Regions from separate parts of the uncultured Exiguobacterium sp. genome, predicted to be linked through region 2. Evidence: a T-box and tRNA genes for the amino acid it is inferred to sense, from the RefSeq annotation. Region 2 holds a T-box; the other regions hold tRNA genes.

Region 1 (4,676 bases), on a different contig from region 2:
AGAACGTTTAATTTCTTCAGCACCTGCATCAAGAACCGCTTGGTACGTATTAACTGAAATTTCATCTTTTCGAGCACGCTGATCAGCTAGCGTGAATGCTTTCTCCTCACCTTTGACTTGTTGCTCTAGCTGTTCATGAAGAGAGGCTGGTGAATCGTTGGAACAAGCTGCCAGTCCGAAACTTGATAGGAGCAGCATCATTATGAGTTTTTTTTTCATCTGAACGTTAACTCCTTATAGATTTGAATGATTCGCGAAGTTATATGGAGTATGGAAGTCCTCATCATAAATTGCGAATTGATAGCCCTTTTTCTGAAGTCCGTCAACGATGGCGGGAAGAGCTTTGATGGCTTGTGGTTGTTCATGTAAAAGAATGATTTCAAACGGACGCTCTGCTCGCCGAATGACCGTATTTGCGACTTCTTTTGCACTATCTTTGTAATACCAGTCCATTGAATCGATCGACCAGTCCCACACACGGAAGTCTGCTGAATGAATGGCAGATGCCATTTTTTTCGTGATGCCTGGATCAGAGCCATAAGGTGGTCGTGTCAAATGTGGTGTTAGCTTCGTCAACTCATGGATTTTCTTCTGAACACTTTGCATCTCTGAGACATACTTTCCTTTTTCGTACAATGTATCGTAATCGTGTGTTTCCCCGTGTAATCCGATATAATGACCAGCTTTTGCGGCAGCTTTAACTTCTTTCGGGAAAGCATCTATCTGTGGTCCGAGATAAAAGAAGGTAGCGCGTGTATGAAGTTGATCCAATGTCCGAAGTAAATCCGGTGTTAATGCGGATGGACCGTCCTCAAATGTTAAATAAGCGACTTTTTTCGTCACGCCATTCCATTTTTCGACACGTGCTTTCTCCATGTTGACGACAGGAACTTCGGTAATGGACTTACCGGCAGTAATTGCCTGTTGTTCAGGCGTGAAGACGTATCGATAAGCAACGTATCCTCCGACTCCGAGAAAAACGAGTGTAAGAAGTAAGAAGAGTCGAGGGAAAAACTTTCTTTTTTTTGTCCGCGGTCGTGGACCGAGTTCGCTAGCGTGGCTTGAGGTAAATGGATCCATCGTTGTCTGTCGCTCCTTTTGTCAAAAAATATCATATACAGATAATGTAACATTCTGACTGTTTCTTTTGTAACAAACAGATGACAAAAAGATGACGGAAAATCGATTTTTCTAAAAAATATTAGTTTAATTAGAAAAAGAATGTGCAAAATAAAAAAACAACCACTGATTAAGTGATTGTTTTTTGTGTTATTAGTGTTCCGTTACAGCACACTCATCGCATTCCGTTTGATAGGATTCACATTGTTCATCCATTTCTTTTCCACAATGGGCACACGTCTTAACGGGAAGTTCACGATAAAATTCAGCAGATGCTTCTTGATAAAGGGGTTGTTCCATATGTGTATTCCTCCTTCAAAATAAAATACAATGAGTTTTATTAGTTTTATTGTATTAGTACAGTTGTTTAATGTCAACTATTGTTTTATAACAGATTCTGAATATCGAGTATTGACAGAGGACAATAAAAAATGGACGTGCTACGATACCTAAGTAACCTGATAATGATAAGGGGGATTCATACATGACACAAGCAACACTGGATACGATGCGAGTTTTAACAGAAAGACGATCTGTTCGTCATTATGACGAAACGTTCAAACTTTCAAAACAGGAAGTGGAAGAACTGCTAGAATGGACAACAGCGGCACCAAGCGCTTGGAATTTACAACACTGGCATTTCACGGTCTTTCATTCGGAAGAAGCGAAGCAACAGCTTGCACCGATCGCATACAATCAGCCGGCTATCACTTCGGCTTCAGCAGTCATTGCGATCTTAGGTGATGTTCAAGCTAATCGAAACTACAATCCGGTATATGGTCCAGCAGTAGAAGCAGGTGGCATGACAGAGGATCTGTTTGATTCGATCAAGGCACAGGTAGAAGGCGCTTATCAAAGTGAGGCGTACGGTCGCGACGCAGCGATGTCGAATGCGAGCCTTGCTGCGATGCAATTAATGCTTGCGGCAGAAGCGCGTGGATTATCAACACTCGCAATGGGTGGATTCGATCATCAACGTTTTGCGGAAACGTTCATCACCGAGTCACGGTATGTACCAGTCATGTTGATTGCTGTCGGAAAAGCGGTTGAAGATGCAAAAAAACGTCCGGCACTACGTTTACCGATCAATCAAGTTTCGACATTCCTGTAAGTCATTCAAAATGGGGGAAGCGGGGTTTGATTCCTCCATTTTAAATTTTTTTATTTTTTTTTCGGAAAAAGACTTGTCAGCCTTTTAGTTTCTTGATATATTAATACATGTCCTAGCAAGTACATAACGTACTGCAAACATGATTCTGTAGCTCAGCTGGGAGAGCGCTACCTTGACAGGGTAGAGGTCGCTGGTTCGAGCCCAGTCAGAATCATACCGAAAGCCCGCTTCTCCTTTAGAGGAAAAGCGGGCTTTTTTATTATTTCTTTATCTCATCCTCTGTGACCCATTTATGATTTTTCACCATCTCTCCACCGTCTGTCGGTTTATAGTTCACCATATAGACAGTAGTTTCTTTTACTTCATCAATCGTCGCTTTAGCTCCATCCATACCTTTCATATGATCCGCTTTTACAGTTGTTTCATCACCAACTTGTAAAGGTTTAGTCGGCACTGGGTCGAGTTCTTCTTGGATGACCCATTTATGATTTTTCACCATCTTTCCACCATTGGTCGGTTTGTAACTAATCGCATAGACAACGGTATCATAAGCTCCAGCAATAGTGGCGTTTGCTCCATTCATTCCATCCATATGATTTGTCGTCAAGGTGACGTTACTTCCTTTTGGGTAAGTTGGATTACTGGCTTCCTTTAAACCGGATGGTAACTTTCCATCACTCGAATGCATCATGTCTCCATGGGACATGTCGTGTGAGTCACTATTACTTCCATCGTTATTTGAATCGGATCCACACGCACCGAGCCAAAGCGTAGAACTAAGAGCCAGAGCGGTTAACGTCAATGATTTTTTCATATTAAAACCCTCCTGAATTTACTAGTCTTTTTTACTATACCCAGCGTATGTGCAAATCGTGTGCAGATGAGGTGACAGTTTCGTTTGTCAGCGTCGATCGTGTTTTTTTTCGCTATACTAAAGTGAAGAGAAAGGGAGGAAATGTCATGCGTCGTATTTCATACTCGGTCGGAGGAATCGTGCTTGCGGCATTTTTAATTTGTGGCAGTGTGTTGTTTGGGACGTTGTATTATCAGTTGTCTCAAACACGAACGCAGGAAGTAGTGGACGGTTTACTGAACCGAGGAAATACCCATCGTGATGTCCTTGTCGATTCCTATGACCAAACGACGATGCGCCATGTCAGCATGATGGAAGCAGATTCATCGTTTACTGTGGTGATTACTGATGCAGATGGAAAACAACTCGAAGCGTCGCGACCTTTGTCGAATGAGATGAAAAGTGTGCTAGAGCATACGGATTTCGATTACCGTCAACAAGGAAAAATCGTGACGATGCGTGACTTTTTAATGACGGACAGTCCCATCACCATCGACGGAGAACATCAGGGTCATGTCTTCATGTTCGCTTCTAAAGCAATCGTAGATCACGTACTTAATCCGTTGAAACAGCAGTTTTTCCAAGTGGGTCTGCTCGCACTATTATTAGCAGGTGCGGCAAGTATTTGGACGACCCGACTCATCTCTCGTCCGTTGATTCAGATGGAAAAAGCGACGGCACGCCTATTAGATGGAGAAGGTGGAGAGTTGCCGATTGATCGACAAGACGAACTGGGACAATTGGCACGTTCGATTCAGCAATTAAAACAGGATCTCGATTTTTTGAATCGGGAACGATCCGAATTTTTAGCAAGCGTATCTCATGAACTACGAACACCATTGACATATATAAAGGGATACGCGGACATTCTCGAACGTCAAACGTTGACGCCGGATGAGCAACAACGCTACATTACGATCATTCGAGAAGAAAGTCAGCAAATGAATGAATGGATTGAGCAATTATTTTGGCTAGCACGCATTGATGCGAATGCTTTTATGATGGAACGAAAACCTGTCGATGTCGAAGACTTGATTCATCAAGTGATACGATTGATGCGCCTGGACATCGAACAAGAAAATGTTTCGTTCGAGATAGAAGGTGAGCGATTAGAAGTGATGGGTGACGCTCAGCAGCTCCGTCAGATGATCGTGAATATCATTGAAAATGCACGACGACATACGACGTCGGGAAAAATTATCGTTCGTTATGGTGTCAACGCAGTAGGGGCTTTCATTCAAATCGAAGATACAGGAGAAGGGATCGCTGCAGAATCTTTACCTCATGTAACGAAACGGCTCTACCGAACGGAAGCATCTCGTTCTCGAAAACATGGAGGAACTGGAATCGGACTCTCCATCGTTGAAGCAATTGCTCAGACACATGGAGCAGAATTGAACATCAAGAGTCAGCTTGGACATGGAACACAAGTGACACTGCAGTGGAAGGAGAAATAAAATGCCGCATGTATTGATCGTAGATGATGAACCAAGAATGCTTGAACTGCTCAAACTGTATATTCAGCCGTATGGGTACACGTGTCAGCTTGTGGATTCTGCGCAACAAGCTCTTGATCTCTGCCGTCAGCACGTA
Region 2 (4,676 bases):
TGCGTTTCACGATCACGGGATCGTTCAAGAAGCGACACGTCTCGTCAAGAAGGTTGCCCCGCAGCTAACGGTCATCGCCGACACATGCTTATGTGAATATACATCGACAGGTCACTGTGGGATTGTCGCCGATGGTACGGTCGATAATGATGCGTCATTACCGCTTCACGTCAAAACAGCGATATCACAAGCCCGGGCGGGTGCCGACGTCATCGCTCCATCATCGATGATGGACGGATTCGTTGCAGCGATTCGTCAAGGATTAGACGAGAACGGCTTCAGTCATATTCCGATCATGAGCTATGGTGTTAAATATGCGTCTGCTTATTACGGTCCATTCCGTGATGCAGCGAACTCGGCACCGGGAGAAGGCGACCGAAAAGGTTATCAAATGGATCCAGCAAACCGTCGCGAAGCGTTCCGCGAAGCAACAGCGGACGTCGATCAAGGAGCTGACTTCATGATCGTTAAACCAGCTCTCGCTTTCATGGATATCATTCGTGATGTGCGCGAACGAATTGACCTGCCGATCGTCGCCTATAACGTATCGGGTGAGTATGCGATGGTCAAAGCCGCTGCCTTGAACGGCTGGATCGACGAAGAACGAATCGTCCTTGAGACGATGCTTGGCTTTAAACGAGCAGGCGCTGATTTAATCATCACCTATTTCGCAAAAGACATTTGTCGTTACCTGGAGGGGTCGAAATGAGCTTAATTAACCAAAACTCAAAATCAAAAGAAGCATTCGAGCGGGCACTCCCGCTCATGCCGGGTGGTGTCAACAGCCCGGTCCGTGCCTATAAATCGGTCGGGATGACACCGATTTTCGCAGATCACGCAAAAGGTTCAAAGCTCTATGATATCGATGGCAAAGAGTATATCGATTACGTCTTGTCATGGGGACCAATGATTCTCGGACATGCTGATCCAATCGTCACGTCAGCGATCCAAGAACAAGCGACACGTGGCTGGAGCTACGGAACACCAACGGAAATCGAATCAGCGATGGCGGAAGTCGTCATCAGTCGGGTGCCGTCGGTCGAAGTCGTCCGGATGGTCAACTCAGGAACAGAAGCAACGATGGCAGCGCTTCGTCTCGCACGTGGCTATACAGGTCGGACAAAAATTCTCAAGTTCGAAGGCTGTTACCACGGTCATGGCGACTCGCTCTTGATCAAAGCAGGTTCAGGTGTCGCGACACTCGGACTACCAGATTCACCAGGCGTTCCAGCGCAAATCGCAAGCATGACACTGACAGTTCCGTACAATGATTTGGACGCTGTTCGAATCGCGTTCGAAAAACACGGCGACGATATCGCCGGTGTCATCGTCGAACCGGCTGCTGGGAACATGGGCTTCGTGCCACCAGAACCGGGATTCCTCGAAGGCTTACGGGACATCACGTCAGAAAACGGCGCTTTACTGATCTTTGACGAAGTTATGACCGGTTTCCGTGTCGGATTCCACTGTGCCCAAGGACATTTCGGTGTCACACCGGATATCACGTGTCTCGGTAAAGTCATCGGCGGCGGAATGCCAGTCGGTGCTTACGGTGGACGTCGTGACATCATGGAACAGATCGCACCACAAGGTCCAATCTATCAAGCAGGTACGTTATCCGGGAACCCACTCGCGATGGCAGCGGGTTTAGCGACATTGACACAATTGAAACCGGAACACTATGAAGAGTTCGACCGGAAAGCGAGCTGTCTGTCGGAAGGCTACCTGAACGCTGCGGCGAAGTACAACATTCCGTTGACGACGAACCGTGCAGGCGCGATGTTCGGTGTCTTCTTCACGGATGAACGTGTCACGAACTTCGAAAAAGCGAAAACATCGAACCTTGAGATGTTCCGTTCGTATTATCAAAAGATGGCGGCGCGTGGTGTCTTCTTACCACCGTCACAATTCGAAGGTCTCTTCTTGTCGATTGCCCATACGGACGAAGACATCGAGCGGACGATCGAAGCCGTTGAATTGACATTCAAGGAACTCCAAGTTGAATTTGGTCGTTAAGCAGTTCTTGACGATTACTTGAACTCTCGGCTAAAATGAATAAAGAAGAAAATGGCAACAGCGATGACGGGAAGAGTAGTCCTGTATTCGTACCGGTGTAGAGAACACATCCTTGGCTGAAAGATGTGACGGGCGAACAGGAGGAAGGTCACCCCACGAGCTGGTATCGTGAGTCTTACGAGCGATATCCGTCCTCCACACGTTACGTGGCTCGAGGGCATCCGATTGTGGATGAACTAAGGTGGTACCGCGGAAAAAAGCAACGGCTTTCTTTCGTCCTTAGCATAGGACGAGAGAAGCCGTTTTTTATTATGGACAAAAAGGGAGCGATCAAGATGCAGGAATTATCAATGCCAACGAAGTATGATCCGCAGGCAACAGAAGAAAAATGGTACGACTTTTGGGTGAAAGGTGACTATTTCAAAGCCGATCAGGATCCAGAGAAAGAGCCGTACACGATCGTCATTCCACCACCGAACGTCACAGGTAAATTGCACCTTGGTCACGCGTGGGACACGACGTTACAAGACATGCTGACACGGATGAAACGGATGCAAGGGTTTGACGTTCTTTACCTACCAGGAATGGACCATGCCGGTATCGCGACGCAAGCAAAAGTCGAACAAAAACTGCGGGCAGAAGGACAATCACGTCTTGAAATGGGTCGCGAGAAATTCCTTGAACAATCTTGGGCATGGAAAGAAGAGTACGCGTCAACGATCCGTGCACAATGGGCAAAACTCGGACTCGGACTCGACTATTCACGGGAGCGTTTCACACTTGACGAAGGATTATCAGAAGCGGTTCAAGAAGTCTTCGTGAAACTTTACGAAAAAGGCTTGATCTATCGCGGCGAATATATCGTTAACTGGGACCCAGCGACAAAAACAGCGATCTCAGATATCGAAGTCATCTATAAGGATATCGAAGGTGCGTTCTATCACTTCAGCTACCCACTGACGGACGGTTCAGGTCACGTGGAACTCGCGACGACACGTCCTGAGACGATGCTCGGTGATACAGCGATTGCCGTGAACCCGAAGGATGAGCGTTACGCTCACCTTGTCGGAAAAACGATCACGTTACCAATCGTTGGTCGCGAGATTCCGATCGTTGCTGATGACTACGTCGACATGGAGTTCGGTACAGGTGTCGTTAAGATCACACCAGCCCACGACCCGAACGACTTTGAAGTCGGTAACCGTCACGAGCTACCACGTGTCCTCGTCATGAATGAAGATGGAACGATGAACGAGAACGCAGGGAAATATGAAGGCATGGATCGTTTCGAATGCCGTAAACAAATCGTTGAAGATTTAAAAGCTGAAGGTGTTTTAATCAAAATCGAACCACACTTGCACTCTGTCGGTCACTCAGAACGTTCAGACGCGATTGTCGAGCCTTATCTCTCACTCCAATGGTTCGTCAAAATGGAGCCACTCGCGCAAAAAGCACTCGAGGAGCAACAAGGACCAGACAAGGTTAACTTTGTTCCACAACGCTTTGAAAACACGTACGTACGCTGGATGGAAAACATCCGTGACTGGTGTGTCAGCCGTCAACTCTGGTGGGGACATCGGATTCCGGCTTGGTACCATAAAGAAACAGGTGAAGTCTACGTTGGCAAGGAAGCACCAGCCGATATCGAGAACTGGGAGCAAGACAACGATGTCCTTGATACGTGGTTCTCTTCAGCGCTCTGGCCGTTCTCGACGATGGGATGGCCGAACACGGACGCTGCTGATTATCAAAAATACTTCCCGACATCGACACTCGTTACGGGTTATGACATCATCGCTTTCTGGGTATCACGGATGATCTTCCAATCGTACGAATTCACAGGACAACGTCCATTCCAAGACGTCTTGATCCACGGATTGATTCGTGATTCGGAAGGACGCAAGATGTCGAAATCTCTCGGGAACGGAATTGACCCGATGGATGTCATCGAGAAGTATGGTGCTGACTCGCTCCGTTGGTTCTTAACGACAGGTTCAACGCCAGGGAACGACCTCCGCTTCTACTGGGAAAAAATCGAAGCAACATGGAACTTCTCGAACAAACTGTGGAACGCAAGCCGTTTTGCCTTGATGAACATGGATGGTCTAACGTTTGATCAGATCGATTTGACAGGCGAGAAATCACTCGCAGATAAGTGGATCCTGACACGCTTACAGACGACAATTGACGACGTAACACGTCTATCGGATAAATACGAGTTTGGTGAAGCGGGACGTATTCTCTATCACTTCATCTGGGAAGACTTCTGTAACTGGTACATCGAGATGGCGAAGTTACCGCTCAACGGGGAAGATGAAGCAGCGAAACAGACGACGCGTTCAGTTCTTGCGTACACGCTCGACCGAATCATGCGTCTGATGCACCCGTTCATGCCGTTCATCACGGAAGAGATCTGGCAACACTTACCGCATGAAGGCGAGACGATCACACGTGCTGCATGGCCAACACGCGAAGCGTCACTCGACTTCCCGGAAGCTGTTCCAGCATTCGAAGCGGTTCAGAACGTCATCCGTTCGGTTCGTAACATCCGTGCGGAAGTCAACGCACCGATGTCGAAACAGATCCAACTGTTCATCTCGACGAATGACGCACGTGTTCAAGACGACTTGTCGTCAAACAGCTCGTACTTGCAGAAGTTC
Region 3 (4,676 bases), on a different contig from region 2:
GCGAGTAATGAGAAAATAATCGTCAAAGCGAACGGTAAGAAGAACTTACCAGTAATCCCACCGACAAATCCGATCGGCAGGAAGACAACGACGGTCGTCAGCGTTGATGATGTGATTGCTTTTAGAATTTCTTTTGTCGATTGTTCGATGATCTCATCCGTCATGCCGGATTCTGATTTTCGGACGCGCCGGAAGATGTTCTCGATGACGACGATACTATCATCAACGACACGACCGACTGCGACAGCCATCCCACCTAGTGTCATGATGTTTAGTGAAATGTCCTGCCAGTTCAAGAAGATAGCGGCGATGAGTAATGACAATGGAATCGACACGATGGCAATAATCGTCGCGCGGATGTTCCGTAAGAATAATAGAACAGCGAGCGATGCGAAGAGCGCACCGAGTAATCCTTCTTTGACAAGTGTCGCGACGGACTCCTCAATATCCTTCGCTGAATCGATCCCGATCGTGTAGTCGACTTGATCATCATATTTATTGAGGACCTTTGTGACTTCATCTGCGATTTCGACCGTGTTGGCATCTTGTTTCTTCGTGATTGCCATCGATAAGGAGTCTTTTAAATCGTAACGTGTTTTTTCACTTTGTTGCGAGACCGCTTCGATTTTCGCGATATCTGCTAGGCGAATCGGTTCTGCAGGTTGCGATGTTTGATTCGTAGCCGTTCCACCTGTTGTGCTTGGTGCTCCTTGTGTTGCCCCTTGTGGTGGACCGCCAGCGGACGAACCGCCTGTTTGACCACTACTAGCTGAACCTGTCGCACCAGCAGCAGGTGTTAATTGAAGATTTTTTAATTTATCTAGATTTTCTAATTTTTCCTCGACACGAATCGGAATCTTCGAATCGTTTTCCGATAATTGACCGGACGGGAAGGAAACATACTTTCCATTGATCTGTTCCTTGATACTCGAGAGTGAGAGTCCTGCTTCTGTCGCTTTCTTTTTATCGACGGTGATTTGAACGAGATCATCCTTGTAGCCGCCAACCGAAACGCTGTTGATACCTGGAATCTTATTTAATTCAGGCTCGATATCCTCTTTGAGGATTTTCTCGATGTCTTTACCGTCCTTACTGAAGAAGGAGATGTTATAGATCGGGAATGAACCGAACGATAGACGATTCAATTTCGTCGTTGCTTCCTCAGGGAGATTCGCATCCTGAATAGCAGCATCAATTTGTTGTTCAACCTTATCCATATCGGTATCGAATGGGAATTCGATGTTTAAGATACCAATACTTTCGTAAGAAGAGCTTGTCAGCTTGGTAGCACCTTCGATTCCTTTCAAGGCAGTTTCAAGCTTTGAGACGACTTGTTTGTCAACGTCGTCAGGCGAAGCACCAGGATAGACTGCTTCAATAGAGATTTGAGGAAATTCGATTTCAGGAAATTGATCGACTTTTAATTTTGAGAAGGAATAGACGCCTCCTAAAACTAAAAGAATGGCAATGATGAAGACAGCAACCGAGTTCTTCAAACTAAATCGGGTTAAAAAGTTCATATGAACACTCCTTTCATTTTATATGTGCTTATTTACATAGTAGAGGACACTCATAGAACCCGCAACTTTAAAACTGTTTTTAATAAAAATGATCTTTTTGAAAAAAGATAAATTTTTTTGTTAAAAAGGCTTTACACTTTTCGATATGCTGCTATAATAAAAACATGCCCAGTAACAATACAGCATGATTCTGTAGCTCAGCTGGGAGAGCGCTACCTTGACAGGGTAGAGGTCGCTGGTTCGAGCCCAGTCAGAATCATACCGAAATCGTTCCTTTTAGAAGGAGCGATTTTTTTTTGCGTTAAAAAAACTATTCCCGAAATCAATCAGGAATAGTTGGAAGGGAGGTAAATTGTTTTATTGAATTTCGAGATGAAGATCACCGCGCTTCGTCCACCCTGCGACAGTCGTCAAACGATAGAAGACGAGTGTCAAGACGCCAGGTAGAACGACACCAGTCAAGAAGAAGACGAGGAACGCCTGAGGACCTTGGTTGACGAAGATATTAAGTGGCGCGATCATCGAATTTAGTCCGAGTCCTGCAAGTTCATACGGTACTTTCAACGATAGAAGTAGCGTCGCAATAGGTGCCGAAATCATGGCTGCAAGGAAAGGTGCAACGACAAGACGCGGATTTTTAACGATATTCGGAAATTGTACTTTAGGTGTTACAAAGAATGAAGCAATCAAACCACCTGGATCCGTCTGACGATATGCCATCAATGTGAAGCCGACGAATTGAGCGGAACAGCCAATCAGTGCGGCGGCACTTGCGACGGGATCGAGTTGTAAAGCGATAGCGAGTGCAGCGGACGAGGCAGGAGACATTAATAAGACGCTAAAAATAAGTGCGATGACAAGAGAAGTTGCGATAGGAGAAGACTCGACTGAAGCTGTGATCATGGCACTGAATTTTGTAAGGAGTGGTGTCGTGACGGCAGCAGCACCGATTCCGGTCACACCGCCAGCAAGGACAGCACTCATCGGGATAACCATCATGTCGAATTTCGTTTTTCCAGTCATGCGTTTTCCGACGTATACGGCGACAGCAGCTGCGAGTAACGCACTGATCGGCTGACCGGGTACAAGAACGAGTCCAGAAGCGGTTGATTGAAGCGCAGCACCGCCGATCGTCGCTGCGATCATCGCACTGAATAGGACAAGTGTGTTTCCTCCGAGCTGAAAAGCAATACCGGCACCAAGTGCTGGAGCAAGTAATACTTTTGCGACGCCGCCAATCGTCAGTAGCATTTGGATATGTAGAAGATTTCCGAGTGTCTCAATCAGGAGTCCGACACCGAGTGTTACAAGAACGGCATTTGCCATTCCAGCTGATACTTTTACCATTCGATCCATCGCATATTCTTTCAACGTTGTCATCCTCTCTCTATCTATCTCTATTTTTTTGCCATGAAAAAAGCCTATCCGTTTTTGGGATAGGCGCCACTCATTCTGTGCGGGCGCCTCATTCGATGCATCGAAAGAAGGGCCCAAAAATCATTTCCGTTTCATCATCGGAAAAATTTTCAGTCCCTCATGCATAGAATAATCAGTCGTCCGGCTTGGTTAAATGGCTGTTGCGTCGGAATCATTCGATCGTGCCCCTCTCTGTGAATTTTTCTAAGACTAACATGCTCTTGATTAATAATCAATATTTTCTGACAATTTATTTTTTCCTGAAATCTGAAAGGAATTCACGGTATCATCGGGAAATCCTAACGTATCAACAATGGAGGCGTTTACATGAAAGTCATACTTTTTACAGATATTCACGGCAATGCATCCGCTTTGCGTGCGGTTTTGTCCTATCTTGATCAACAATCAGATATCGATGCCATCTATTGTCTAGGTGATCTTGTCGGTATTGGACCAGAGCATAATGAGGTCATCGATTTATTAAGACAACGGTCTGATATCCAGACGATTTCTGGGAATCATGATGAGTGTGTCCTTGCTTTAATCCGTGGGGATAACTATCCAGCTAGTTATCGCCATGCGAAAGAACACCACCAATGGATTGCGGATACATTGACACAAGAGAATCAAAAGTATTTGGAGCATTTACCGCGTATCTTAAATGTCACGCATCAGAAACAAACGATGTACTTGACACATTATGCTTATGCCGACCAGACGAAGAAGATTGGTGAAGAACCCTTAAAGCAAGCAGTGAATGGAACGAAAAAAAACTTATCCGTCTTGTTTGCTGGAAATGAGGCGCGAATCATTGGTTTTGGTCACCATCATCCAGCGCAACAAGTTGAGACAGAGCAAACACTCTTTATTAATCCAGGTGCACTTGGATGTCAAGAAACAGCCATCGCCCCAGTAGCAATCATCGATTGGGAGAAGGACCAAGTCCGTTCAGAAATCGTGAAACTTTCATATGATGATCGACCATTTTTAGACGTTCTCAATACGACGGAGATGCCGGAACGTGAGTTGATGCGCCGACTTTTCTTCGGTAGTAGGACATGAAAAAAACCTTCATGAGTATTTCATGAAGGAAGTCGTTCAAGTAGATAGTTTCGTCGTGATGGAGACGAGACAGACGATGATCAGTAACAGGATGCCGATATTTCGTTTCAATGAGTGACGTGACCAGTAGAAGAATAGCGCAAGGATAGGGGCCACGAAAAAGGCAAGGACAAGACTGATCAGTGTTGCAAGAAATAAAATAAATATCCAGAGCTTGCTCGTTTTCCGGTAAACCTGCCACATGTCGTAAAGCGACATAAGTGTATAAGCGAGTAACACAAAGATGATTCCGGTCGATAAATTCAAAACGATCATCACTCCATTCCTTTTTCAGTATAAGGGAAAGAACACGGTTGACTATATGTCTTGCAATAAAAAAACGTGACGAATCGATGAACGTATGACTAAACGCTGAAATGAAGGAAAAGGAGAGGACATTCATGTCAGATATGTATCGCCGCTTTTTTCTGTTTCCAGATATTTTAATCATGTTCGTATTACTGATCGGAATAAGTGGATACATCATTGCACAACCGTTCAGGTGGTCCATTTTGCTGTTCTTTTGCATCGGATTGATCGTGTTCAGCTTTAGTGAATATTTGACACATCGCTTTTTGTTCCATTTACCACCACCTAAAAATGTGCTTGGACGAAAATTGTTGAAACGACTCCATTACG

The links. The T-box of region 2 lies ahead of ACHWTJ_RS05025 (valine--tRNA ligase). A T-box ahead of a tRNA ligase gene usually reads a tRNA of that ligase, here a tRNA-Val.
Region 1: it encodes a tRNA-Val, which carries the amino acid that the T-box ahead of ACHWTJ_RS05025 (valine--tRNA ligase) is inferred to sense. The anticodon was not compared.
Region 3: it encodes a tRNA-Val, which carries the amino acid that the T-box ahead of ACHWTJ_RS05025 (valine--tRNA ligase) is inferred to sense. The anticodon was not compared.

Annotation. Positions count from the first base shown of each region.
Region 1 covers NZ_CAXYJR010000002.1:71,865-76,540, forward strand. Annotated here, with positions in the region: gene ACHWTJ_RS00555 (YkyA family protein) at 1-219, opposite strand, end outside; gene ACHWTJ_RS00560 (polysaccharide deacetylase family protein) at 235-1,080, opposite strand; gene yhfH (protein YhfH) at 1,273-1,419, opposite strand; gene ACHWTJ_RS00570 (nitroreductase family protein) at 1,604-2,230, shown strand; tRNA gene ACHWTJ_RS00575 (tRNA-Val) at 2,372-2,444, shown strand; gene ACHWTJ_RS00580 (YdhK family protein) at 2,490-3,044, opposite strand; gene ACHWTJ_RS00585 (ATP-binding protein) at 3,191-4,540, shown strand; gene ACHWTJ_RS00590 (response regulator transcription factor) at 4,542-4,676, shown strand, end outside.
Region 2 covers NZ_CAXYJR010000005.1:662,437-667,112, forward strand. Annotated here, with positions in the region: gene hemB (porphobilinogen synthase) at 1-709, shown strand, start outside; gene hemL (glutamate-1-semialdehyde 2,1-aminomutase) at 706-2,016, shown strand; T-box leader at 2,071-2,300, shown strand; gene ACHWTJ_RS05025 (valine--tRNA ligase) at 2,352-4,676, shown strand, end outside.
Region 3 covers NZ_CAXYJR010000002.1:83,019-87,694, forward strand. Annotated here, with positions in the region: gene ACHWTJ_RS00620 (efflux RND transporter permease subunit) at 1-1,520, opposite strand, end outside; tRNA gene ACHWTJ_RS00625 (tRNA-Val) at 1,707-1,779, shown strand; gene ACHWTJ_RS00630 (PTS transporter subunit IIC) at 1,878-2,900, opposite strand; gene ACHWTJ_RS00635 (metallophosphoesterase family protein) at 3,264-3,998, shown strand; gene ACHWTJ_RS00640 (hypothetical protein) at 4,035-4,313, opposite strand; gene ACHWTJ_RS00645 (sterol desaturase family protein) at 4,439-4,676, shown strand, end outside.